Regions from separate parts of the Bradyrhizobium sp. USDA 4516 genome, predicted to be linked through region 3. Evidence: riboswitches for the same ligand, from Rfam matches in the RefSeq annotation. Region 3 holds a riboswitch; each other region holds the start of a gene.

Region 1 (7,776 bases), 3.2 Mb from region 3:
TATGAATCTGCGTTCGATCAGCAACGCCCGATGAGCAGATGCGGAAGCTATCCCCGGCCCACTCAAGATAGGCCGCCCACTCCGATCGACGCAAGGGTAATCCTTCGCGGAGTGCAGCTTCGTCGATCTGAATCATGGTCGCCCCGGCTGTCTCGAGATCGCGCACTTCGTCTCGGATCGCGAGCGCAATCTGGCGGCAGACCTCGCCTCTTGGAATATCATCGCGAACAAACGACCAGTTCAAGATCGTTACCGGTCCGGTCAACATTGCCTTCACCGGCTTGCCGGTCAGTGACTGCGCGTAGCGCCACCAGTCGACGGTGATCGGCTTTGGCCGCAAAACATCTCCGAATAGGATCGGTGGCCTGACACAGCGCGAGCCATAGGATTGCACCCAACCATTCCTGGTAAATGCGAAGCCGGCGAGTTGCTCGCCGAAGTACTGCACCATATCATTGCGCTCAAACTCGCCATGTACGAGGACGTCCAGACCGATGTCCTCTTGCCAGCGTATAGCGCGCGCAGTCTCCTCCTTGAGGAATTTGTCATATTGCTCGTCGCTGATCGCGCCTCGCGCGTGTGCCGCACGGGCATTACGGACCTCTATAGTCTGCGGGAACGATCCGATCGTCGTGGTAGGAAAAGCCGGTAGTGCGAAGCGCTTGCGTTGGATCTCGGCACGACGGACAAATGGGCTGGCGCGCCGGCGCATGGTTTGGTCGATAGCTTTCATCCGCACAGCGAGATTGGCATCACGAATCTTCGGCGAAGTTCGGCGGGCGGTCGCGGCACGTTGCGATTCCGCAACAGCTTCCGCAACGTTCTGGTCACCTGCGAGCGCTTGCGCCAGGATCGCAAGCTCACGCATCTTCTGAACCGAGAAAGCAAGCCAGCTCTTGACATCGGAAGCGAGCCCGATCTCGAGTTCAACATCGACCGGCACATGAAGCAGCGAGCAGGATGGAGCGATCTGGACACGGTGCCTGTCTAGCTTCGCAACGGCGGGCTCCAGCTGCTGGCGGAGTACCGACAGATCCGACCGCCACACATTTCGTCCGTCGATGACACCAAGCGACATGATGAGATCGCGTCGGCGGGCAGCTATAATCCGCTCCAACAGCTTCGGCGCGCGAACTAGATCCGCATGCAGTCCGGCAACGGGCATGTTCAACGCCGTATCCAGATTGTCGCCGAGATCGCCAAAATAGCTGGCGACCATGATCTTGACGTCCGGGGCCTCCGTGGTGAGCCGGTCATAGGCGTGCAGCAAAGATTTTCGCGAATCCTCATCCAGATCAAGGGCCAGGCAGGGCTCGTCGCATTGAACCCAGTCTGCTCCCCGTTTGGCCAGTTCCTGCAGAACCTCGACATAGACCGGTATCAGGTCATCCAGGAGCGACAGGGGCCGGAACGCAGGATCCGCACTCTTGCCAAGCTTCAAGAATGTGACCGGCCCGATCAGGACAGGGCGGGTCTGGAACCCAAGGGCCTTGGCTTCCTCGTACTCCTCGACAGGCTTGCGAGAGGACAGGCGGAACGTCTGTCCCCGATGAAATTCAGGGACCATGTAGTGGTAGTTGGTGTCGAACCACTTGGTCATTTCCTGTGCGGGCGCGCCATATCCGCCCGATCCGTGGCTGCAACTCGAAGTCTGGCGGTCCCACTGTGAACCGCGGGCCATCTCGAAGTACGTCTTGAGCGAAACCGGTCCGGTTTTCGAGGCGTACATTTCCGGGATGGCACCAACCATGACGGAGGTGTCGAGCACCTGGTCGTACAACGAGAAATCGTTGGACGGAATGACGGTGACACCGAGGGATCTTTGGCGGGCCCAGTTCGCAGCACGCAGGCCAGCTGCGTCCTCGAGCAATTGCTGTTCGCTGATTGCGCCGGCCCAGTAACTTTCGAGCGCGCGTTTGAGCTCGCGCCTCGGACCGATCCGAGGCGTTCCAAGCGTAGCAACCGGAAGGGAGAGAAGAGACATAGCGCTAACCCCGTAGTTGGGGGCAAAGGCCATGGCGGACGCAAGCAGGATCGCCCGAGCGGCGGCTGCTTGGCGCACCACCGGGACACCCCGCCCGTGGACGTATATTGGTCGAGGCAGGTCTCCTGGCTCGCGGGTCATCGCCGCTGTCCGGCCTTCCCGAAGCCGCACCGGCTTCAGTGACTTTGTTGGACAGCGGCTCGCCGCTTACAGTTGCGGGGGCAGCGCCGGCCTGTTCACCGGCTTCCCTCTTAGCTCCGGATCCAGCAGGACCGGAGAACCTCTACGATTTGGATTATCGGCAACAGACCTCTTCCGTCAACCTCTCAGATGACTCTCTCACGTCAATGCTGCCATCGGTGACTCAAATGGCCATTTAACGTCGAAAGTTGACCACGACTGGAAGCTCTCTCCAATATATGTGCCGAAAGAATTGTCGAAGGCGCAAGTCGCGGCGCTTCCAGCGTGCCGGCGTCCTGCCTCTCGACAGCCAAGAACCGCCGCCAGGGGCAAAACAGCTGCACAAGCTTCATCAGCATACCCGGCGCGCATGTTGATCTACGAGCCAACCAATACTGGTAGGCGACTTGCGGCCTCCGATGCCGATAATACCCGGGCACGCACATCGAATCGCCTCAACGAACGCTGGGAGGCCCGCAATGAAGAAAATGGCTGTTTGGAGCGCGGTCGGCGTCTTTGCTGTCACCGTCTTTGCGGTCGGCCTATTCGGGTGATTGGTGAAAGCGTTCATGAATCAACCCGACAGACAGATGCTCTCGAGAATGTTGAGCAACGCGAGAGGAAATTAGCGCGACTTGATCGTTTCTCGCTTGCCGGCCGCCGCGACTGGAAACAGCGGCTCATCCGACCATGAATGCGTAGCCGAGGCCGCTGGACGATTGACAAGATCGAACCATCGTGCGCGTAGGCAGAAACGCGCGCGCCATATCATTTGCCTGCCTGACGACGCGCTTCCGAACGATTCCGCGCGCCCGGCGGTGACGAGCGACTTTTGCTTATCGTCAATTACGAGCCGATAGAGATCGGCTGATAGAGATCGCAGGGCGTTCGGGTGAGCACACCGGACCGGACGGTCCAACAGCTTTCAAAGGTGCCTCCCGATTTCTCATCCGTAAATCGGCAGCGGCCTTCGCCTGCGCCTCGAAGATCTGTGCGACAAAAGCTGAACCGGCCTACGCGGATCGGCGGAATGGAAACATAGAAACGAATGCAGGTCGGAAAGCGGACAAATACTGCACAAATCCGGCGCGATTTGCCGGCTATTTCCTGGCACGAAGGATGCAAGCTCAAGGGTGCCCAGGCTTCTCCTCTTGGGCAGGTCCAGCACAGCAAATTGAGGTTGTGGCTGGCCCACTGAAGTTAGCGGCGCGTGACATCGAGGGGACAGCGCCTGCTCGCGCGGGACATCGGCAGGCGCCCGTGTCACGTTGCCGCTAACTTCTTCCAATCGAGGATAGCATTGAAGGCTGCCCGCTTTGACGTGTGGATGAAAAACCGATGGTTCGGCCGTTATGAAGAGAATGTCTGCAAGAGGCTTGCTCTGTCTCTGTCAATCGCTGATTTTCCTTGCTGGGCTGGTTGCGACGGGCAACGCGGCGCGAGCCGGCGAAAGCGCGCTCGTCGAACGAGTCAAGTCAAACTGGCGAACGCAAGACGGTGAGACAATCGAGCACATTGTCTCCAAAGTTTCGAAAGTGGCGCAATTCGTCCCTCGAAACTGGGGAATCGCCGAAGGCATCGACCACACCGAGTATGTTTACCTTTCCTGGACCAGGCATCAGGATAACAGATCAGACGAGCATTACGTTATTACCTGGAAGGTTGGGACCGACGGAAAGATTGAAGTTGCGTCTCCCTATGCAAAGCCTATCGAACTCGGCTGGCGCGCCCTGGCGCTTTCACTCATCGCCAGTGAAGTCACCGACGGCGAAAAAGACGCAAACCTTCGTTTTCTGCATAATCCGGTCAATTTCAACTTTGTCACGACCGCGCAAGGCAAGCTCGGCGATCTGCTCCGGCACGGCCGCTGTCATATCATCGAACCTGTAGTCGTGGATTACGTTAGGGCGGCGAATGACAAGCCGACCGAGAAAGCGGACCGGTGGCGCGTTCTGCTGTTGGTGAACTGCAACATACCAGGCCCCCGCTACTTCACCCAAAATGGGGTCATCACCTTCGACAAGCGGGAAGGACACGATTGGGAGCCGCAATCTTTCCTTGCCAAAAGGATTGCGACTTTTCCTCCGGGGTCCTGGTTCCATCACATAGATCGAAATGAACGGGACGCGCTGGAGGGGGTGCGAAGGGCCTCGACAACTGATCAGGATGGCATCGCTACTCATGAGCGCTGAGCGCCTCGGCCCCACACCAGGATCCATCCGCCGGAAAATTTAGGCGTCCCAGCCATGCAAGTAGGAGGCAGGCTCCCTCCGGCCTGCAAGCCCAATGGGGAAAAGCCACGCATCAGGATGCCTCTTGCCCCAACAGATTCGCGGCGGAACTAGTGCGACGAGATACAACCGCGCTCTCGCCGGCGCGCCACGGGAGGCCGATCTTTTTTTGAGCAATCACTCTTATCGTGCGTTGTCCCGACTTCCGCTTTCCGCACCATGATGAACCTCGCGCAGTCCTGTCGAACGAGCAATCAAAAGAGGCTTAGCATCGCCGCTTCTTCCGTTCGGCGGCGAAGACTACCACCCGCCCCGCTTCTTCCGAGCCTTTGGAGAAATGGCGTGCCAGGAGCCGTATTCCTGGCTCGCGAGTGCAGCGCTGAAACATGCGGGATCTTCCTTTAGGTCCCAGGGAAGAGGGAGAGTCAGCTGGAGTGCCAGAAGCACATCGAAAAATGCTCCCAAAGAAATCTCTTGAATCTCACCCAGCGTCAGGTCGTAGGCTGAAAATATAAGCAAGCCTCCACAACAGCATCGTCGAACGATGCAGACGCGATGACATATGTCCAGTCAAGCAGTCGGCTGTGACGACACCGGATCGCTGCGATTTTGTGAGCCGATGAACCATGAGCGAAAGGATATTAGGATGAAGTACCGCGTAATGATGGCAGCATTGCTCGCTATCATCGCGTCTCCTGTTTGCGCGGCGAAACTGAGCGGTGCTCCCCAAATCCTCGACGCCAATACGATAGAGATCGAACGAACGCGAATTCGGCTCTCGGGTATCGAAGCCCCCGAGACTGATCAGATTTGCCTGGATGCTCATGGCCGGAAATGGGCCTGCGGAGTAGCGGCTCGCGACGCCCTTATCAACTACTCGAAAGGACGAATATGGGATTGTCAGACCGCAGGAGTAGACAAGTACGGCAGGTCTCTTGGCAGTTGCTTCATCGAGGGCCAGGACGTGAACGCCTGGATGGTAAGCTCCGGTTGGGCGCTGTCATCCGAGCCATCCGCCCATGTTTACGTCATCAATGAGGTGGCGGCGAGCAGTGCCTTTGCCGGTCTGTGGTCGGGGGCATTCATCACCCCCTGGGACTGGCGCCGCCGCAACAAGAGCACGATCATTGTCGGCGCGAGCTCGGTGCCGAACGATGCCCAGGAACTCCTGCTCGGATCCGCTCTGCTATCTGACCCACCGTCGCCCGACTGCCTGATAAAGGGCACCGTCGAACGTAACGGCGAGCGCACGTATCACTCTCCTGGGCAACTCAGTTACGGACAAATCGACATGACGAAGAAACCGGCTGAACGCTGGTTCTGCAGCGAAAACGAGGCCGAAGCCGTGGGGTGGCATAGAGCCGCGCGATAGAGGTCCTATCCATGCATGCAGACCGTTCACAGGATGACCCCTATCCGACCGAGCTCGCGCCTTCGCGCCGCTCGCTGTTGCTGTTCGCTATTTCGGCATTTGTCGTGCCGTTTGGCGGCAACATTGTCGAGGCGAAGCAAGCAACAGCGCCGCCGAAGCCGGATAACCAGCTCTCGCCCGACGCTGCGTTGAAGCGGCTGATGGAGGGTAACGATCGTTATGTGCAGAGCGTGTCGCGAGGGCGCGATCTGGAACGCGAGCGCCGGCTTTTAGTCGATAGTCAGAATCCATATGCGGCGATTCTGAGCTGCGCCGATTCGCGGGTAGCGCCCGAGCTTGCCTTTGACAGCGGACTTGGTGATTTATTCGTATGCCGCCTCGCCGGCAACTTCGTCAATGATGACACGCTAGCTAGCCTGGAGTATGCGGTTGCCGTACTGAATACGCCGTTGATCCTGGTACTCGGTCACGATCACTGCGGCGCGATAGACGCCACGATCAACTCGCTTGACGAAGGCAAGCCGGCGCCGGGACATATCCGCTCTCTCGTCAGCGCGCTCGCGCCTGCCGTGAGAGGGTCGGGCCACCAACCAGGTGATAGCTCCGCCGATGCGATCCGGCAGAACGTGATCGATAATGTCAATAAACTCAAATCCGCCAGCCCGATCCTGAACCCGGCTGTTGAGCAGAAAACACTAAAGATCATCGGCGGTCTATATCGGCTCGAAACCGGCAGAGTCGACGTATTGGGCTGACGCTGGTGCCTTCTCGCGATCGCCCAGGCATTTGCAGGTCCATCAGGCTGCATCAAGTACACCGGACGTGATCCGCTTCACGATTGTCATAGCTTCGGGATAATGTTTTGCGTGGTCTCCTGATACTGGTCATATTCTTCGTACGTGTGTTGGCAACGCGCGGGCCAGCACCAGGAATCACGATATCGCGGCCGATGGTGGTCATTATCGCTGTCTGCGGCAGCGTTGCGACGGCCACGCAGATTTACCCGCGGCCATCGCCGCCCGTGGAGAGGCTATCCTTCGCGTAATTGGTTTTGTGGCCTTATGGCGCGTTCGAAGAGACGGCGATTTCACGGAACTGGTCCATGCCGACGCTTCGGCGGCTCTCTGAAGCCGCGATCCGCCAGGGGCCGATGCTGTCCGCCCGCTGGCGGCACGCGACAGTCCATTGCTGAGCGATGAACAGTTGACATAGTTGGAACCGAATGACCGCAAGATTGTAGCGGCCGGCTCCGCCGGTTCTATCCCCGGCGTCTCACCCAGCCCGCCTGAGCCTAACGAATCCTCCCTCCAACAATTCTGAATTGTACGCTCGGCCATTGAGCGCAATGGTTGTTGTGTCGTTTGGACTAGGCATGAAGCCCGTTTCCAGCAGCTTCTCGAGTAGGGCTGGGCGCGCCAACTGCTCCGGAAGCGGAAAACCTCTACGCGGCGTCTCGAAGATGAATGCGCCGAAATCTGGTGCCCCGCCGGCCCTGCTCCAATATTTTGGTCCTCCGGAGGGTTATGAATAAGACGCACGCCGCTGGAGGGGTCCGTCGCGGCCGTATATCGATGCCCTTTGATTTCATAGGTCATACTCGGCTGGTCGGCATCAGGCAGGAGACCCAAGTGGTTCAGTCTCTCGACCATTTACCCTGGGGCGGATTGGGTGCCGTGGGAAAACTTGTGGGGAACGGCGAATGAGACATCGTATGCCGCCTCCTTGGCCATGGCGGACGACGATGGCCGGGTTCATTGATGATCCGACCAAATAGATCATGATCCTCTTGTGTCCAGGCGTACTCTCCTAAAGACCCTTGGGATCCGCCGCCGTTGATTTCATTGAAATCCATACAGCTGTCCTTCTGTGCAATCTCTTGCAGATCCTCCCCGCCGGTGCTGCCACGGTTCGGTCTAGACGCCTCGACATCGAGAGAGAAGGTCTAGGAGGCTTGGCTTTCGAGAAGCTGACGCGTTTCGGGGAGACTGAGCGCACCGGCACGCGCGGCG
Region 2 (7,776 bases), 2.6 Mb from region 3:
GCCGAATTCGTGCATGTAGTCAGCCTTGGCGCGCATCTGCGCATAGCCGCGGAATGCCTCGAACTCGGCCTTGGGCATGCCAAGCGTCTTGAGCAACAACGCATAGGCGTCAATATGGACGGTCTCCATATTGGTGAAGGCAGCCATCATCATCTGCACGGTGAGCGGCTGGAAAATCGGGATGTAGCGTTTGAGATAATTGTCACCGACCTCGATGTCCGATTGAGTGAAGAAGCGGAATATCTGGGTGAGCAGCGCGCGCTCGTTGGCAGTGACACGATCCGACGCCCAATCCTTGAGGTCGGAGCCGAGCGGAACCTCCTCGCCCATCCAATGGGTCTGCTGCTGACGCTTCCAGAACTCGTAAGCCCAGCCATAGCGATCAACGTCATAGCTTCCGGTCGAGTCCAGGAGGCCGACCCGTCCCTTGCCGATCAACGTGCGCGGATCGACAGCCGAGAGGTCAATCACTGACATGCAAGGCACTCCTCATAGTCGGTGCGCTGCGGCTGCGGTCGTTCCGCCTCGTCACGGCCGCTGATTTTGCCGGCGAACGCTGCGCGCGAGATCGACTTCGAACGGCAGTAATAGAGGCTTTTCAATCCGCGCTCCCATGCCGTCCAATGCAGCATATGGAGATCCCACTTATCGACGTCGGCCGCCAGATAGAGGTTGATCGATTGACTCTGGCAGATGAACGGCGCGCGGTCGGCGGCGAGCTCGATGATCCAGCGCTGGTCAATCTCGAAAGCGGTGCGAAAGATCGCTTTCTCGTGCTCCGAGAGGATGTCGAGATGAGCGACCGATCCCTCGTGCGCTATGATCGACTGCCATATCGCCGGGGTGTTGGCGCCCTTGGCCGTGAGTACCCTGGCGAGATGCGGATTGCGCACTGAGATGGCGCCAGACAATGTCTTATGGGTGTAAATGTTGGCCGGGACTGGCTCGATGCAAGCGCTCGTGCCGCCGCAGATAATGCTGATCGAGGCGGTCGGCGCAATTGCGATCTTATGGCTGAATCGCGCCATCACGCCGCGTTCCAGCGCATCCGGGCAAGGGCCGCGCTCGCGAGCGAGCGTCACCGACGCCGCGTCGGCATCCCGCCGGATTTTCCGGAACATGTTCAGATTGAACGACTTGGCCAGGACGCTCTCCATCGGAATGCCCTTGGCCTGAAGGAACGAGTGGAAGCCCATGACGCCTAGGACCGATCGACATTCATTGCATCCAGATCATTGCGGCAGCGAGATGGATGAAGCCGGTAAAGTTGTCAGATCGCCTGTCATAACGGGTTGCCAAGCGTCGGAAGTGTTTGAGCTGGCCAAAGCAGCGCTCGATGCGGTTGCGCTGTTTGTATGCGTCGGCGTCGTGCGGAATGATGATCCTGCGGGTGCGGTTTGACGGGATCACCGCCGTTGCGCCGATTTCCGCGATGATCGCACGCAGGGCGTTGCTGTCATAGGCCTTGTCGGCGAGCACGGCATCGCCGCTTTGGCCGTGGAGCAGTGCCGGCGCCTGGGTGATGTCATTAACTTGCCCAGCCGTGACGATGAAGCGGAGCGGACGGCCGAGCGCATCAGCCAGCATGTGGATCTTGGTGGTCAGTCCACCTCGGGAACGCCCCAGCGCCTGATCTTTGGCCCCCCTTTTCCGCTCGTCGCCTGCTGGTGGGCGCGAACGATGGTGCTGTCGATCATCAGATACTGGTTGTCGCGATCGGCGGTCAGAGCAGCGAACACGCACTCCCAGACGCCGGCATGGCACCAGCGGCTGAAGCGCTGATGCACCGTTTTCCACTTGCCGTACCGTTCCGGCAGGTCGCTCCAGTGTGCGCCCGATCGCAAAACCCACAAACATCCGTTGACGAACAGTCGATTGTCCGCAGCCGTACGTCCCGGGTCGCCAGCTTTCCCCGGCAGCAGTGGCGCAATCCTCGCCCATTGCGCCTCCGTCAGCTCATATCGTTTCGCCGCCACCATCTGCTCCGTGTCTCGAATCACGGAACTCTATGAATCAGCGATCAAACCGCTTGGGAATCCTGAATGTCGATCGGTCCTAGGCCGACGGAGCGCTCGCGTAGGGCAGCATAGCGGGCACGCCTCATGCCCTCCGGCGCCACCGTGATGAAGTGGGTGAGCACGTTGTCAAGGAAACGCATGATGTCTTCGATGAAGCCCGGCTCCTCGCTCCACCGGTCCCATGTCTCGAGATTGAGCGATGAGAGACAGCACACCGCGGTGCGCTCCTCGTCGCGATGATCGATGCCGGTCGGCAGGGTAATTTCGCTGCACAAATTGGAGGTCGAGACCTTGAGGCCGAGGTCGCGCTGGTGCTTGGGAAGGGCGCGGTTCACGGTGTCGATGAACAAGAGATAAGGCTCGCCGGTCTGCAGCCGGTTCTCGAGGATACGTTGCCACAGCTGGCGAGCGTCGATCTCGCGAACCATTTCGCTGGTCTTTGGACTGCGAAGCGCGAACGCTGTCCCGGCTCGCACGGCATGCATAAATTCGTCAGTAACGTTGATGCCGTGATGCAGGTTGAGGCTCTTACGATTGAAGTCGCCGGACGACTTCCGGATCTCAAGGAACTCCTCTATCTCGGGATGTTGGACATCGAGATAGACTGCCGCCGAGCCGCGCCGCAACGAGCCTTGACTGATCGCCAGCGTCAGGCCGTCCATGACGTGGATAAACGGGATGATGCCCGAGGTGACACCGCCCTTAACCTTCTCGCCGATCGAGCGAACATTCCCCCAGTAGGTACCGATGCCGCCGCCGTTGGAGGCAAGCCAGACGTTCTCGTTCCAGGCGCCGACAATACCTTCGAGCGAATCCGAGACCGAATTGAGGAAGCATGAAATGGGTAGACCACGCAAGCTGCCGCCATTCGAGAGCACCGGCGTCGCCGGCATGAACCACAGTCGGGACATTGCATCATATAGACGCTGAGCATGTGCGACATCGTCCGCAAACGCGCACGATACCCGCGCAAACATGTCCTGGACGCCTTCGCCCGCGAGCAGATAACGGTCGGTCAATGTCAGCTTGCCGAACGATGTCAGGAGGCTGTCGCGCGATCGATCAAGTGCAAGGTCGGACGGCTTTGGAGCTGGCGCGAGGGGACGCGGCAGCGGGGCCAGCGATGGAGGCGGCGCAACAGACCGCTGAAGCGGGGCAAGCGCTGCCTGTGCTTGCGCTGCCCGCACACTGGATGGTGTAACGAGATGACCCTGCTGATCGAAATCAAAAGACGGCGACATCGGCAACCCCGCGATGTTTGGAGCCGGGGCCACGGACGACTTGCAGGAGACAAACGTCCCTCAGTGCAAGCGCTCCACCGGGGCACCCCGCCCGAGGACGTTTGTTCTGTCGCGGCAGGTCTCCTGGCTTGCGGGTCGCTGCGGCTGTCGACCTTCCCGGCGCGTTTCTGCGCCAGTGGCCCATGATGACAACCGCTCACCGCTTACAGTTGCGGGGGCAGCCCCGGAGTAGCCGTTCGGCGCACCGGGTTCCCTCTTAGCTTCCTGTCCTACAAGATAAAGGATGGAAGAACCATGACAGATCTACATCTAGGCGTCACTTGCCGAGATTCGTCAAGTCTCGTTTGGGGTACATCAAGTCAGAAGAGGACACCGCGAAGTCAATGAATGGAGTGGCCGACGCCGAGCACCGGTATGTTCCGCTATCCATATACGTCCACCTGTGGCTGTTCAGGCAAATCAATCCAGAAATCCGGCCGACCATTCATCAGTCTATGCTGATCTGGAACGTAGATCCTACCAAAGGCTCTGAGACCGTTTTTTCCGTTCCGATGAGTATGAGCGGATCTTCAGCTCAAGATCTTCGAAGCTATCAGCGTCAACGATCCAGATGAAATCGTGTCTAAGGCGCTGGAAAGCTATCATGGACGTAGCCGACGCAGTCAGCTCCTCGACGCACGACGCTCCCCGTGCGATCTCGCTGCTCGAACGGCTGACGGCCCTGAAGAACACGAAAGCTCATCGAGCTCGCAGCGGCTAAGCCGCTGTAAGCGCGACGAAACCGGCTCCCTTCGTGAATTTACCGTCGGCGCAAGCCTTGTCTCACAATGAAGGAGCAAGTCCGCGGCGGCGCGTCCCACCGGGATCGCCTTGTCAATATCTTTCTAGCCAGTATAGCTGCTGTTCGGCGCGCATAGCAGATCGATTTGGTCGCGGCGCATCTAGGTCGCCGCCCTTCTGATCAATTCGGCACGTGCCCGGTGCATGTTTGTAGCGAACCAATTGTCTGGCCCATTCTCGCGATCTGCCGATAAAGGCTTCGCCTACTGTTCGGTGCCCAAAGAAGCCAGGTTGGTCCTACTTACTCGGCCGCGTCCATCAGGATTTCCGGATCGTCGCGCCTCTCATCGCGTCCCAGAGCAATCTTCGCAACACGCGAAAGCCTCCAGGGCCATGCTGGATCACGCCCGACGCGCTTGAATCGTACCCGACGTCATGTTGCAGGATTCGGCGCAAGCCACGACTGTTTGGCAAACAAGCTTGGCATTTCGGACGCGATCGGAACAACGTATGTCGCCTCTGGGCGGTCCCATGTCGGCGATTGACTGCGCGGTCCGGCGACACGGAGATGATGTGGTCCTCAGGATCGAGCACCTCCCGGAGCCCTATTTGCGGCTCTCCTCGACAACATCAAGAGCTGTCGAGCTGACGTGTTTCTGGAGGAAAGGAGGATGCTAGGCGCAGACATGGTGGTAGGCGGCAATCGACACCCAGAGAGAGGAGCGCCGGACTGGTCCTCCTGTACCCTGTTGTCGAAACCAGCGTGGCAAGGCACGGGCTTCATTCAAGGCATCTCGCCCAACGTCCAAACTCCGGTTGCGATCGTTTCAGGCAAGGCGCGACGCCGCGTTAGCTGCGCTCGATCTGCGGCAATTGCCTGCTCCGGCACCTGAAAGGACCAGATACATGACGGCATACCCTAGGGTCTTACAAGAGTTGCGTGTGGTTGAGCCCGGCCATCGGGTATTGGAGATAACCACGACCACCGGCTGCATCGTCAGATGTTCTTATTGCTCCCAGGACAAGTTTGCAGATCGCCAAAGGCCCGTATCCCAAGCCAAGCATCTGGGTGTTCAGGATTTCAAGCAATGTCTCTCACGCGTACCGACAGCTACTGGCATTAGTTTTTCCGGATATTCGGAACCCTGGTTGCATCCGCATTGCAGCACGATGGTTGAGCATGCTTACGCACGCGGCCACGACGTCCGGATCTTCACGACCCTTGTTGGAATGAACGGGACTGACGTTCGACGCCTGCAAATGCTCCGGTTCAAGACTTTCGTCGTGCACGTTCCCGACGACGGCACTTATATGAACAGCCGCCTCGTCGGAAAAAACTACATCAATGTCATGCGCCGACTGATTGAGGCAAACATTCCCTCGATTCAATTTGTGATCCTGGGTAAAATCCATCCTGATCTAGCCGATGTAATCCCCGCCAAAAAGCTGCAACGCTTGCGGCCGCTGAGTAGCAGGCGAGGACATATAGATCCGAAAATGATCACCCCGCGGCAGCCGATCGCCGGCACCCTGACATGCAATGGGAAACAGCAACATCGGAATGTCCTTCTTCCAAACGGCGATGTTACTTTGTGCTGCATGGATTTTGAGCGGCGTCATGTCCTTGGGAATCTTTTGCGCGACGAGTACGAAGATCTGTTCGAAGGCCGGATATTTAGCGAAATCGCCGACCGCATGAACGGTACAGATGGCTTTCTGCTTTGCAGGACGTGTGAATTTGCCAAACCGGAGCCGGAATGCTGCAGGGCCCCTGCCCGCGCGCTGTGAGGAATGGCCATACCAATGGAAGCTCGCCGCACCAGCTGGACTAGAGGGGAGGGATTATCCGGCTGAAGGAGCGATACGCTCTCCTCTCATCAATCGCGAACTCGGCCAATGGCAGACCGATCATCACGATGACAGGCCTGGGATCGTCGCGATCGCGAGCTGAGCGTTGGATCGAGGTCCTCGCATCGCATTTCAGTTCGAACCTCAGTTGAAGGATTTGTCATCCTGCGCTCTCCTTTTCGCGACGCGAACACACAGCATCGCCTTGGGTGCCGCCCTGGTTCGCTATCATTCTCTGTCTTGCTTGGGGGCTACGTCAGGTTTTGGACAGCCACCGCTAGTACCGAGGCGCCGAGACCGATGCAAGCGGAGACGCGACCATGAACCAATTTGACAATATCAACCCTGCCGATAATCGTCCCGCTGCGTCCGAGACAACCGTGGAACAACGGCAACCGCAGCTAGCCTACTTTGAGCAGCAGCTGGCAGATGTGCAACAGCTGGGGCCTATATATGCTCACAGTCAGCTTTACGATGTCACTCAGGAAGACGATCGCCTGATCCAGGCAGCGTCTGGTGCGGCTCTCGAGCGAGGACCACCGCCTGGGCCGACAACCATCAGTATTTACGATCGCCGCCTTCGCAAGTTGGCTGAGGCGCTGAAGAAGGATGGCAAATCAATAGCGGCCCTCGATGATGATACGCTGCTCGATTGCGCCAAGAAGCTGCTGCCAAACGATAAGATTATCGCCCCAGCATTGTTGATTGTCAGCCGCTACCGCAAGCCTGGCGCCACCCTTCGGATCACGACACATTACCGTCCATCGAACGAAGACGAACGCCTCATTAGGAAGGCCGCCGAGGCAGGCTTCGGTCGAGGGATCGACGCGAAAACGGCCGGAAATTACGCAAGCTGCCTCCGGAAGTTGGCGTCAGCTCTCCGCCCCCTGTCCATTGCCAGGCTCAGTGCCGACAAGTTGCGCGGTCACGCCGATACTTTGTTCCCGAAAGACAAGAAACTCCTCTACGCTTTGAACAGACTCCGCGACTATCGCGCGGGCGTCAGGCAGGACAATTTGGAAGGACAAGGAGGTGGCTCGCATCCGCCAACTCAGCCGGCCGCGCGTTCGTCCATGCTGACTGTCGAGGACCAGCTTTTGGAGAATGCTGCGGATCAGGGCGTATTGCTGGCTGGCAATCTCAATGCTCCGGAGGTTTGGGGTGAAATGGATTTGGCCGCTCATTCTCCCCTACAAAGTGTCGCGCAGGATGTGCTTTTCGACAACGCGGCGCGGAGCGGAGAGCTTGCGGTCTCCGGCTTCGATGCACCGTTACTTTGGCAGGGAATGCGCGCCCCCGCTTTCTCGTCCGTACAGAGTTTTGCTCAGGAAGAGCTTTTCGATGCTACGGATCGCGAGAACCTGCTGGCAGCCGCGCCGTACGATCAATCGGCGCTTTGGCGAACGATGAGCTCAGCCTCCCGTTCGGACCTGCAAAGTGCCGACCAGGCGGAGCTTTTCCATGGCATTGATCGAGATGATTTGCTGCCAGGGATGACTTTCGATACACCGGAACTGGCGTCGCGGGTGAATCCGGTCGTCCCTTCGCCCGTGCAAAGCGCAGCCCAGGACGAGCTTTTCGAAGCGGCCCTGGAGGGCTTCGTGGTCGCGGACGATCTTGTTGTTCCGGAACCGGACTCTACTGCCAACTTGCCCATTGAAAGTGCCGGCCGAGAAGAGTTTCTCGATGCTGCAACCTCACAGCCGAACTCGCGATTGCTGAACCTTGCCTCTGAACAATACTTCGCACGCATGATGGACCAAGGCGGTGCCGCCCCGGCCACAACGCCACTTCCAGTCAGCGAAAGCTTTGACGCTTCTTTGGTCGTTCCAGGTGACTTCTTCCACGGCAACCAGCCCGCGCCGGATATGATGCGCTCCAAATTGGGC
Region 3 (7,776 bases):
GCGCAGGATCTGGTCACCGGCACGGTCGAGAAGGCGCAGTCGGTGTTCTGCCACGGCACGCTCGTCGGCTTCCATGCGTACCGCCAGATTGCGGCCGGTGTCGGCGGCGGCGAGGCGATCAAGGAGAGCGTGAGCCGGCCGGCGATCCGCGCCGGCCTCGAGACCATCGGCGCGCATCTTCGTTGGCACGGTGCGCTCTCGGTCGACGTCATCATGCCGCTCGACAGCGCGACGCCGCTGTTGATCGACTGCAACCCGCGGCTGGTCGAGCCGATGAACGCCTTTCAGTCGGGCGTCGATCTGGTCGACCTGCTGCTGCGCGTCTCGCGCGGCGAAACGCCGGCGCCGCTGGCCGAGGGGCGCGCCGGGGTGCGGACGCATCTGGCGATGCAGGCGCTGCTCGGCAGTGCGTCGCGCGATGGTACGCGGCGTGACCTGATCCGGGAATGCGGCCGCATCGCCGCGGGCGAAGGGCACTATCGGGGAAGCAGCGAAGAGCTGACGCCGGTGGGGCTCGACTGGCTCAGCGCCGTGCCGCTTGCGATGACGACAGTGCTGCTGCTGGCATCACCGCAGATCGCCTCATCGCTGGCGCGCGGCGGCTTTGGCGCGCATCTGCTCGATCGCGGCAGCATCAAGGCGATCGAGAATGGCGATTTCCGCTAGTATCCCTCCAGCGCGAATTCACCGCACGATCTTGTCTGCGCGCTTCAAGAGCTCCGGTGGAATCTCGACGCCCACGGCCTGGGCCGCCTGGAGATTGAATATCAGCTCTCGCTTGGTGACGACGCCGACTGGCAGGTCGCCCGGCTTCGCGCCCTTGAAAATCTTGTCGGCGAATGTCGCAAACTCGCGCCATGTATCGGCGACGTTGGCCCCATAAGTAATCACCCCGCCCGCGTCCGCCTGGCCGCCGGGAAACATTGCCGGCAAGCGGTTCTTGATGGCCAGTTCACCGACTCGTTTTCGATTGCTCCAGGGCACCGGCACTTCAAGGACCAGCAGCGCCTGCGCGCGCTCCTTTGCCATCCCGGCAATCGCGGCCTCCAGATCGTCTGCACCCTTGACCTTCACGATTTGCGGCTCCACCCCCTGGGCCTTGGCTGCGGCCTCGTTGGCACGATCAATCGGGGCGAGCCCGCGTTCATCCGCGCCGGGGATCGTTTGATCACTGAGAATCGCAACGCGCTTGATCCCGGGGAATGCCTCCTTCAGAAGCTTGAACTGGTCGCTGGCCTGCCGCGGATCGAGGTTGGTGAGGCCCGTGACGTTGCCTCCCGGTTTTTCCATCGAGGCGACAAGCTTCAACGCGACCGGATCGGTCACGATCGCAAAGATCACCGGGATCGTCGACGTGGCTTTCTGCGACGCGACCGACGCCGGGCCGCCGAGTGCGAGGATGACATCCACATTCGCGTCGACCAGCTCCGAGGCGAGGCCCGGAAGGCGCTCGAGCTTCGATTCGGCAAATCGCGGTTCGATGACGATGTCGCGTCCTTCGAGATAGCCGCGCTCGGCGAAGTCGCTCAGAAGGTTTTTCTTGATGGAGTCGAACAGCGGCGACGGGCTGCCGTTGACGAGGATTCCTACTTTCCTGGGGGCCTGTTGCGCATCGGACGGGTCGCACATCGACGCGATCATGCAGAAGACCGTGAGCACCGCCTTCGCAAACCTCATGGCACCGCCCCCAGCAAGGACCCAGCGTCCATGCGAAGCCTAGCATCCAGGGGGTGGGCAACCAATCCGGAAGGGTGGTCCGGCCGATGACCTCGCTGCGACCTAATGTCTGCTTGGCGACGACGAGCCGGGCTCGGTAGCTCGCGAGCTACGAGGCCGCCGCGCGCGACTGCGCGCAGGATCTGTGGATCGATATTCGCCGGGCCTCACAACGGCTCGTCATCATTGCCGTAGCGGTCGAGCTTCGGCGTGGCGATGTCGCCGTCCTCGTAGTACTCGTCGTCCTGTAGCGCTGCGGGTGGCGGAGGTTTCTTCGACTTTTCGTCGGCCTTGTCTTTGGTCTTCGTGCCGCCCTTGGTCTGCTTCCCGGCCTTGGCCATGCGTTTCCCCTGCGCGGGTCAAATCAGCTGCCGGAACTCTACCCCAGTTTCGGTGCGTTTGTAATGTTCGGAGACGGTGCGCGGGGCAGACCCGCCCCACCGGTTCACGCTCTAAAACGTCGCGCCGGCCTTTACCATGTAGGTGCGGCCGGGCAGCGGATAGGCCGAGAAGCGGCCTTCGGTGAACGTGCTCGCGATGGCGTAATCGTAATAGAGCGCGTTGAACAGGTTGTTCACGCTCAGTGACCAGAAGAAGCGGTCAACTTGCCCGCTCAGCTTGATATCGGCGGTGGCGTTGCCGGGAATCCGGCTCTGGGTGTTGGCCTGATCGTTGTCCATGATGCGCGAACTCCAGGACCGCACCGTGGCGTCGAACACCAGATAGTTCTGCCAGATATTCCAGGTGACGCCGAGATTGCCGGTGTAGCGCGACACCAGCGGCACGTCGTTGCCGGCCCAGATGCCTTCGCGGAACACCGCGCGGGTGATCGCCATGCCGCCGCGCAGGGTCACCGTATCGCTGAACTTGAGCGAGGCACTGGTTTCCGAGCCATAGCGGCGGGTGGGGTCGAGGTTGGTGTTGAAGAACAGCACCGGGTTGAAATGGATCTCGTTCTCGAGATCCATCAGATAGACGCTGGTCTGGACCTGGAAGCGGTTGGTCCTGACGCGAAAGCCGCCCTCGACATCCTGCGAGGTCTGGGTCTTGAGCTGGAAATTCTGCGGGATCGGGGCGAAGGTCAGCGGGTCGAATGACGGACCCGACGCGACGCGTTCGTCGACATCAGGCGTGCGGAATGCGCGTGCCGCGCGGCCGAACACCGAGAAGGTGTCGGTCAGGCGATGCTCGATGCCGACATGCAGCGCGTATTGCGTCTCGTTGCTGTCGAGCGGTGCCGCCTGGGTGTCGAATGCGAATGGCGCATTCGGGTCGTAGCGATCGCGCGCCGAGATGCTGGTGTTCTGCACGCGCGCGCCGTAGGCGAAGTCGGTCGTCGGCAGCACGCCGATCGTGTGCTGCCAGTAGCCGGCCACGCTCTGCTGCTCGATATTGTAGATGTGGAACGGGTCGACGCCCTGATAGGCGCCGCGCGCCTCGCGGAAGCTCGAATCGTAATAGTCGATGCCGGTCAGGATCGTCGACGGCACGCCCAGCATCACATTCTTGACGCTGAGCCGCGGCGTCAGCGACCAGGTCTGCAGCGCGGCGTCATTGTAGGTCGAGGCGAAGCTGATGGTCGGCACCGTGCCGAAGAAGCCGCTCTGCGTCTCGCGCTGCCGCCAGCCGCCGTCGACGATGAGGTCGACGCCGTTCATCAGCGTCTTGGTGAAGCCGGCGGTGACGCTGGCGGTCTGCTGGTTGGCATAGTCGAAGGGCGTCGCGGCGCCGCGGCGATCGGTGAGCAGCTCGTTCACGCCGATCGACGGATCGACCAGCCGTCCGCCGGGTAGGCCGAGCTTCTGGTCGCTGCCGGTGACGGTCAGGAAGGCGGTGAGATCAGGCGTCGTGTAGTTGATGTTGCCGACGGCGTTGCGCTGGTCGAGCGCATTGTTGACGCGGTAGCCGTCCGACTTGATGCCGTTGCCGTAGAACGAGGTGGACCACGGGCCGGAATTGAGCGCCGCGGAGACCGCGGCCATGCGGGTGTTGAACGAGCCAACTCCGGCCTCGGCCCGCATCGTCGTCGGCGGGCCGCCGACGCCGGTCTTGGTGATGATGTTGACGACGCCGCCCACCGCGTTGTCGCCGTAGAGCACCGCGCCGCTGTTGCCGCGCGTGATCTCGATGCGCTCGATCGAATCGAGCGGAATCGTGGTGAGGTCGAAGCCGGCCTTGTCGACGTCGTTGAGGCGGCGGCCGTTGAGCAGGAAAAGGGTATTGTCGGTCGCGAATGCGCCGAAGCCGCGCAGGTCGACCGACGTCTTGGCGCCGTTCGGTCCGCCATAGGGCGTTTGCAGCTGCACGCCCGGCACCTGCGCGAGGATCTCGGGCAACGACTGCACCGGCGAATGCGCGATGTCGTCGGCGGTGATCACGGCCGAGGAGGAGCCGACAATGCCGGCGAACTGGCGGCCGCCGGTGCCGCCCGTTCCGGTGGCCACGCCGGTCCCTGTCGTGCCCGATCCGGCTCCGCTGCCTGTATTGTTGCCTTGCGAGGTGCCCGGCGCCGGGCGTCGCGGCGCCGGCGCTTCGTCAGCGGCCGGCCTGGCGCGCGTGACGTTCTGGTCGCCCGGCTTGGTGACTTCGATCGCCGGCAGCTGATCGGGAGCGGGTGCCTCCTGCGCCCGCGCTGCGGAGACAAGGATCGCCGGCGCGATCATCGTCGACGCGAGCAGAAGCGCGCGGCGCCGCCGATGGAAAGGGAAGGAGAACATAAGCAAGGCCTCGGCAACGTCAGTGGCACGTCACCGCGAACCAGTCTCACCATCGTGCTCACAGCATCAGGTGAAGCTCATGCCTGTACTCCCCGACCGGCAGCATCGCGTGTGACCACGGCTGACGGCAGGTCTCCTGGCTCGCGGGTCGTTACCCTTCGTCGCCTTCCCAGGACCGAGATTCCCAGTGGCCTGTGACGAAGGATTCACCGCATACAGTTGCGGGGGCAGCCGCGGCGTTGGGGAAGTTTCCCCGTACCGCATTCCCTTTTCATCTCATGAAAGAACCGTCATGTTCATCTAGGGTTCGGCCGGGTAGCAAAGTCAATCCGGCGGAAGTCGGGCGGCGGCCGCGCGGCCACGGTTTTTGTCGAGTGTCGCTTGTCTGCCACGGCGATCGCTGTAAGAGCATGGATCCGATGAGCGTGCAGGATTTTGCCTTGGCGGCCGAGGTCGCGGCGCGGCGCCGGTGGGGCGCCACGGCGGCGCTGCTCGCGCTCGTGGTCCTGTTGTGTGTGCTCTCGCTCGGCATCGGGCCGGTGCGGCTGTCGCCGCTCGCGGTGGTCGAGGCGCTGTTCGGCGGCAGCAGCGATGTGGCGCAGGTGATCGTGCGCGAGATCCGCCTGCCGCGCACCATCCTGGCATTTGCGATCGGCGGCATTCTCGGGCTGTCCGGTGCGGCGCTGCAAGGGCTGCTGCGCAATCCGCTGGCCTCGCCGTCGCTGTTCGGCGCGCCGCAATCGGCGGCGTTCGGCGCGGTGCTGGTGATCGCGCTGGGCCTCGCCGATGTGCGCTCCTACGCGCTGCCGGTGGTGGCGATCATCGCCGCGTTCGGCTCGGTGTTCGCGCTGCTTGCGATCGCCGGCCGCAATGCCGGGCTGTTGATCCTGATCCTCGCTGGGCTCGCGATCTCGAGCTTTGCGGGAGCCGCGACCGCACTGGTGATGAATCTCTCGAGCAATCCGTTTGTGGTGCTGGAGATCGCGTTCTGGCTGCTCGGCTCGCTGGAGGACCGCAGCTTCCAGCACGTGGCGCTGGCGCTGCCCTTCATCGTCGCGGGCGCCGCCATCCTGCTCAGCCAGGCGAGCGCCTTCCGCGCGCTGACGCTTGGCGAGGAGGCGGCGCAGAGCCTCGGCGTCGACGTCGGGCGGTTGCGGCTCTTCGTGATCACGGGCGTGGCGCTTGGCGTCGGCGGCGCGGTCGCAGTCACCGGCACGATCGGTTTCATCGGCCTCGTCGCGCCGCATCTGATGCGTCCCGTGATCGGTCACGATCCGGCGCGGCTCTTGGTGCCCAGTGCGCTCACCGGCTCGGCGTTGCTGCTCGCGGCCGACATCGCGGTGCGCATCATCCCCTCGACCTCCGACATCAAGGTCGGCGTGCTGACCTCGATCATCGGCGTGCCGTTCTTCCTCTATCTGATCATGCGCGAACGCCGCGCGCTCGGCGGAGGCGTGGCATGACGCTGCTCTCCGCCGCCGCTCTCAATGCCTCGCTCGGCAGCCGCAAGGTGCTGCACGATGTCTCGCTGTCGTTGCCATCGGGCCATCTGGTCGCGCTGGTCGGGCCGAACGGCGCCGGCAAGACCACGCTGCTGCGCGCACTCTCCGGGCTGATTCCGTCGGGCGGCGAGATCCGGATCGGCGGCGATCCGCTGGCGTCGCTGCCGCTGCGCGAGCGTGCGAAACGTTTTGCCTACCTGCCGCAGGGGCACATGGTGCACTGGCCGCTGCCGGCGCGCGACATCGTCGCGCTCGGCCGCTATCCGCACGGCGCGACCGATCCGGCGCGGCTGTCGCAGACGGATATGGAGGCGGTGCTGCGCGCCATGCAGGCGGTTGACGTCACCGAATTCAGCGATCGCCGCGTCACCGAACTCTCCGGCGGCGAGCGCAGCCGCGTCGCACTGGCACGGGTGCTCGCGGTGGAGGCGCCGGTGATTCTCGCCGACGAGCCGACCGCCTCGCTCGATCCGCGCCACCAGATCGACGTGATGCAGAAGCTGCGCAATGTCGCCGACAGCGGCGTGCTGGTGATCGTGGTGACGCATGACCTGGGACTTGCCGCGCGCTTCGCCGATCACGTGCTGGTGCTGTCGGAAGGGCGGCTGGCCGCGCAGGGCGCGCCCGTCGAGGCATTGTCGGAGAGCGTCCTCGCCAGCGTGTTCCGCATCAGCGCCTATCGCGCCGAATTTCAGCGCGAAGCCGTCATCGTGCCGTGGGCGGACGTGTGATGTGGCCACGGCCTCACCACGAGCTCAGTTCACCTCTCCCGCTTGTGGGGGAGGTCGCTGCGCTCGAAGAGCGCAGCGGGTGGGGGCTCTCTCCACTCAAAGAGCGTTCATTGCGGTACGACCCCCACCCCGACCCTCCCCCGCAAGCGGGAGAGGGGGCACTGTCTTCGCGCGGACGCTATCTTGCGTCGTCTTGCTTTGCCCTGATGCTTTCACTCCTCGTGTGGCTCATGTCAGCCGGTGCCGCGTTCGCCGCTGGACCACGCATCGTCTCGATGAATGTCTGCAGCGACCAACTCGTGCTGTCGCTGGCCGACCCGGACCAGATCATCGGCCTCAGCCGCTTCTCGCGCGATGCCTGGCAATCCTGGGCCGCGGAGAAGGCGCGAAACTTTCCGCGCCTGTCCGGCGAGGCCGAGGACGTGCTGCTGCTCAAGCCCGACCTCGTCGTGGTCAGCCTGTTCGACAAGCGCGCGACCCGCGATCTGTTGAAGGCCCACGGGCTGCACCTCGTCGAATTCACCGTGCCGCGCACGCTGGACGAGGTGAAGGACCAGATTCGCGCGATGGGCGATGTGGTGCAGCATCCCGATCGCGCGGAGGCCGAGATCGCGCGCCTCGATGCGACGATCGCGCATGCGCGGGCGGCGGCAAGCGCGCATCATTACCGCGTGCTGCCGCTGGAGCGGCGCGGCTTTGTCTCGGGCGACCATAGCCTGGTCAGCTCGCTGCTGGCGGCAGCCGGCCTCGCCAACGCCGCCGGCGAACTTGGCGTCGGCGCAGGCGGGTTTGCTTCGCTGGAGGCGATCGTAAAACTCCGGCCGGATTTCATCCTGGTGTCGGAAGCCGGCGACCGCGCCGAGGATGACGGTCGCGCCTTCCTGCTGCATCCGGCGCTGGAGCGCTTCTATCCGCAAAGCAAGCGCATCGTGCTGCCGGAGCGGCTCACGGTGTGCGGCGGCGTGATGCTGGCGGATGCGCTGGATCGCCTGACGGAAGAGTTGCAGCGAGTGACGCAGTGACCTTCCAAACCCGTCATCCTGAGAGTCTGACTCATAAATCACCCAACCTTAGCTGCAGCCGCGAGTCTGCGGGTCAGGAGCCTGATGT

What was found. Region 3 has a riboswitch for cobalamin ahead of ACVI1L_RS11035 (TonB-dependent receptor). Riboswitches for the same ligand answer to the same signal wherever they lie in the genome.
Positions count from the first base shown of each region.
Region 1: it holds a riboswitch for cobalamin, as region 3 does, so the genes downstream of both, metE (5-methyltetrahydropteroyltriglutamate--homocysteine S-methyltransferase) here and ACVI1L_RS11035 (TonB-dependent receptor) in region 3, are expected to answer to the same signal.
Region 2: it holds a riboswitch for cobalamin, as region 3 does, so the genes downstream of both, ACVI1L_RS22940 (ribonucleotide reductase N-terminal alpha domain-containing protein) here and ACVI1L_RS11035 (TonB-dependent receptor) in region 3, are expected to answer to the same signal.

Region 1 is NZ_JBSRXT010000001.1:5,512,916-5,520,691, reverse strand. It holds gene metE (5-methyltetrahydropteroyltriglutamate--homocysteine S-methyltransferase) at 1-1,984, opposite strand, end outside; cobalamin riboswitch at 2,083-2,284, opposite strand; gene ACVI1L_RS25240 (nodulate formation efficiency C protein) at 3,517-4,356, shown strand; gene ACVI1L_RS25235 (thermonuclease family protein) at 5,042-5,767, shown strand; gene ACVI1L_RS25230 (carbonic anhydrase) at 5,779-6,522, shown strand.
Region 2 is NZ_JBSRXT010000001.1:4,946,691-4,954,466, reverse strand. It holds gene ACVI1L_RS22955 (ribonucleotide-diphosphate reductase subunit beta) at 1-438, opposite strand, end outside; gene ACVI1L_RS22950 (hypothetical protein) at 468-1,196, opposite strand; partial or broken gene ACVI1L_RS22945 (IS5 family transposase) at 1,219-1,979, opposite strand; gene ACVI1L_RS22940 (ribonucleotide reductase N-terminal alpha domain-containing protein) at 2,021-3,259, opposite strand; cobalamin riboswitch at 3,356-3,571, opposite strand; gene ACVI1L_RS22935 (SPASM domain-containing protein) at 4,946-5,827, shown strand; gene ACVI1L_RS22930 (hypothetical protein) at 6,208-7,776, shown strand, end outside.
Region 3 is NZ_JBSRXT010000001.1:2,359,714-2,367,489, reverse strand. It holds gene ACVI1L_RS11050 (hypothetical protein) at 1-666, shown strand, start outside; gene ACVI1L_RS11045 (ABC transporter substrate-binding protein) at 685-1,677, opposite strand; gene ACVI1L_RS11040 (hypothetical protein) at 1,884-2,057, opposite strand; gene ACVI1L_RS11035 (TonB-dependent receptor) at 2,169-4,433, opposite strand; cobalamin riboswitch at 4,543-4,740, opposite strand; gene ACVI1L_RS11030 (FecCD family ABC transporter permease) at 4,853-5,896, shown strand; gene ACVI1L_RS11025 (ABC transporter ATP-binding protein) at 5,893-6,666, shown strand; gene ACVI1L_RS11020 (ABC transporter substrate-binding protein) at 6,873-7,688, shown strand; gene ACVI1L_RS11015 (IS5 family transposase) at 7,727-7,776, opposite strand, start outside.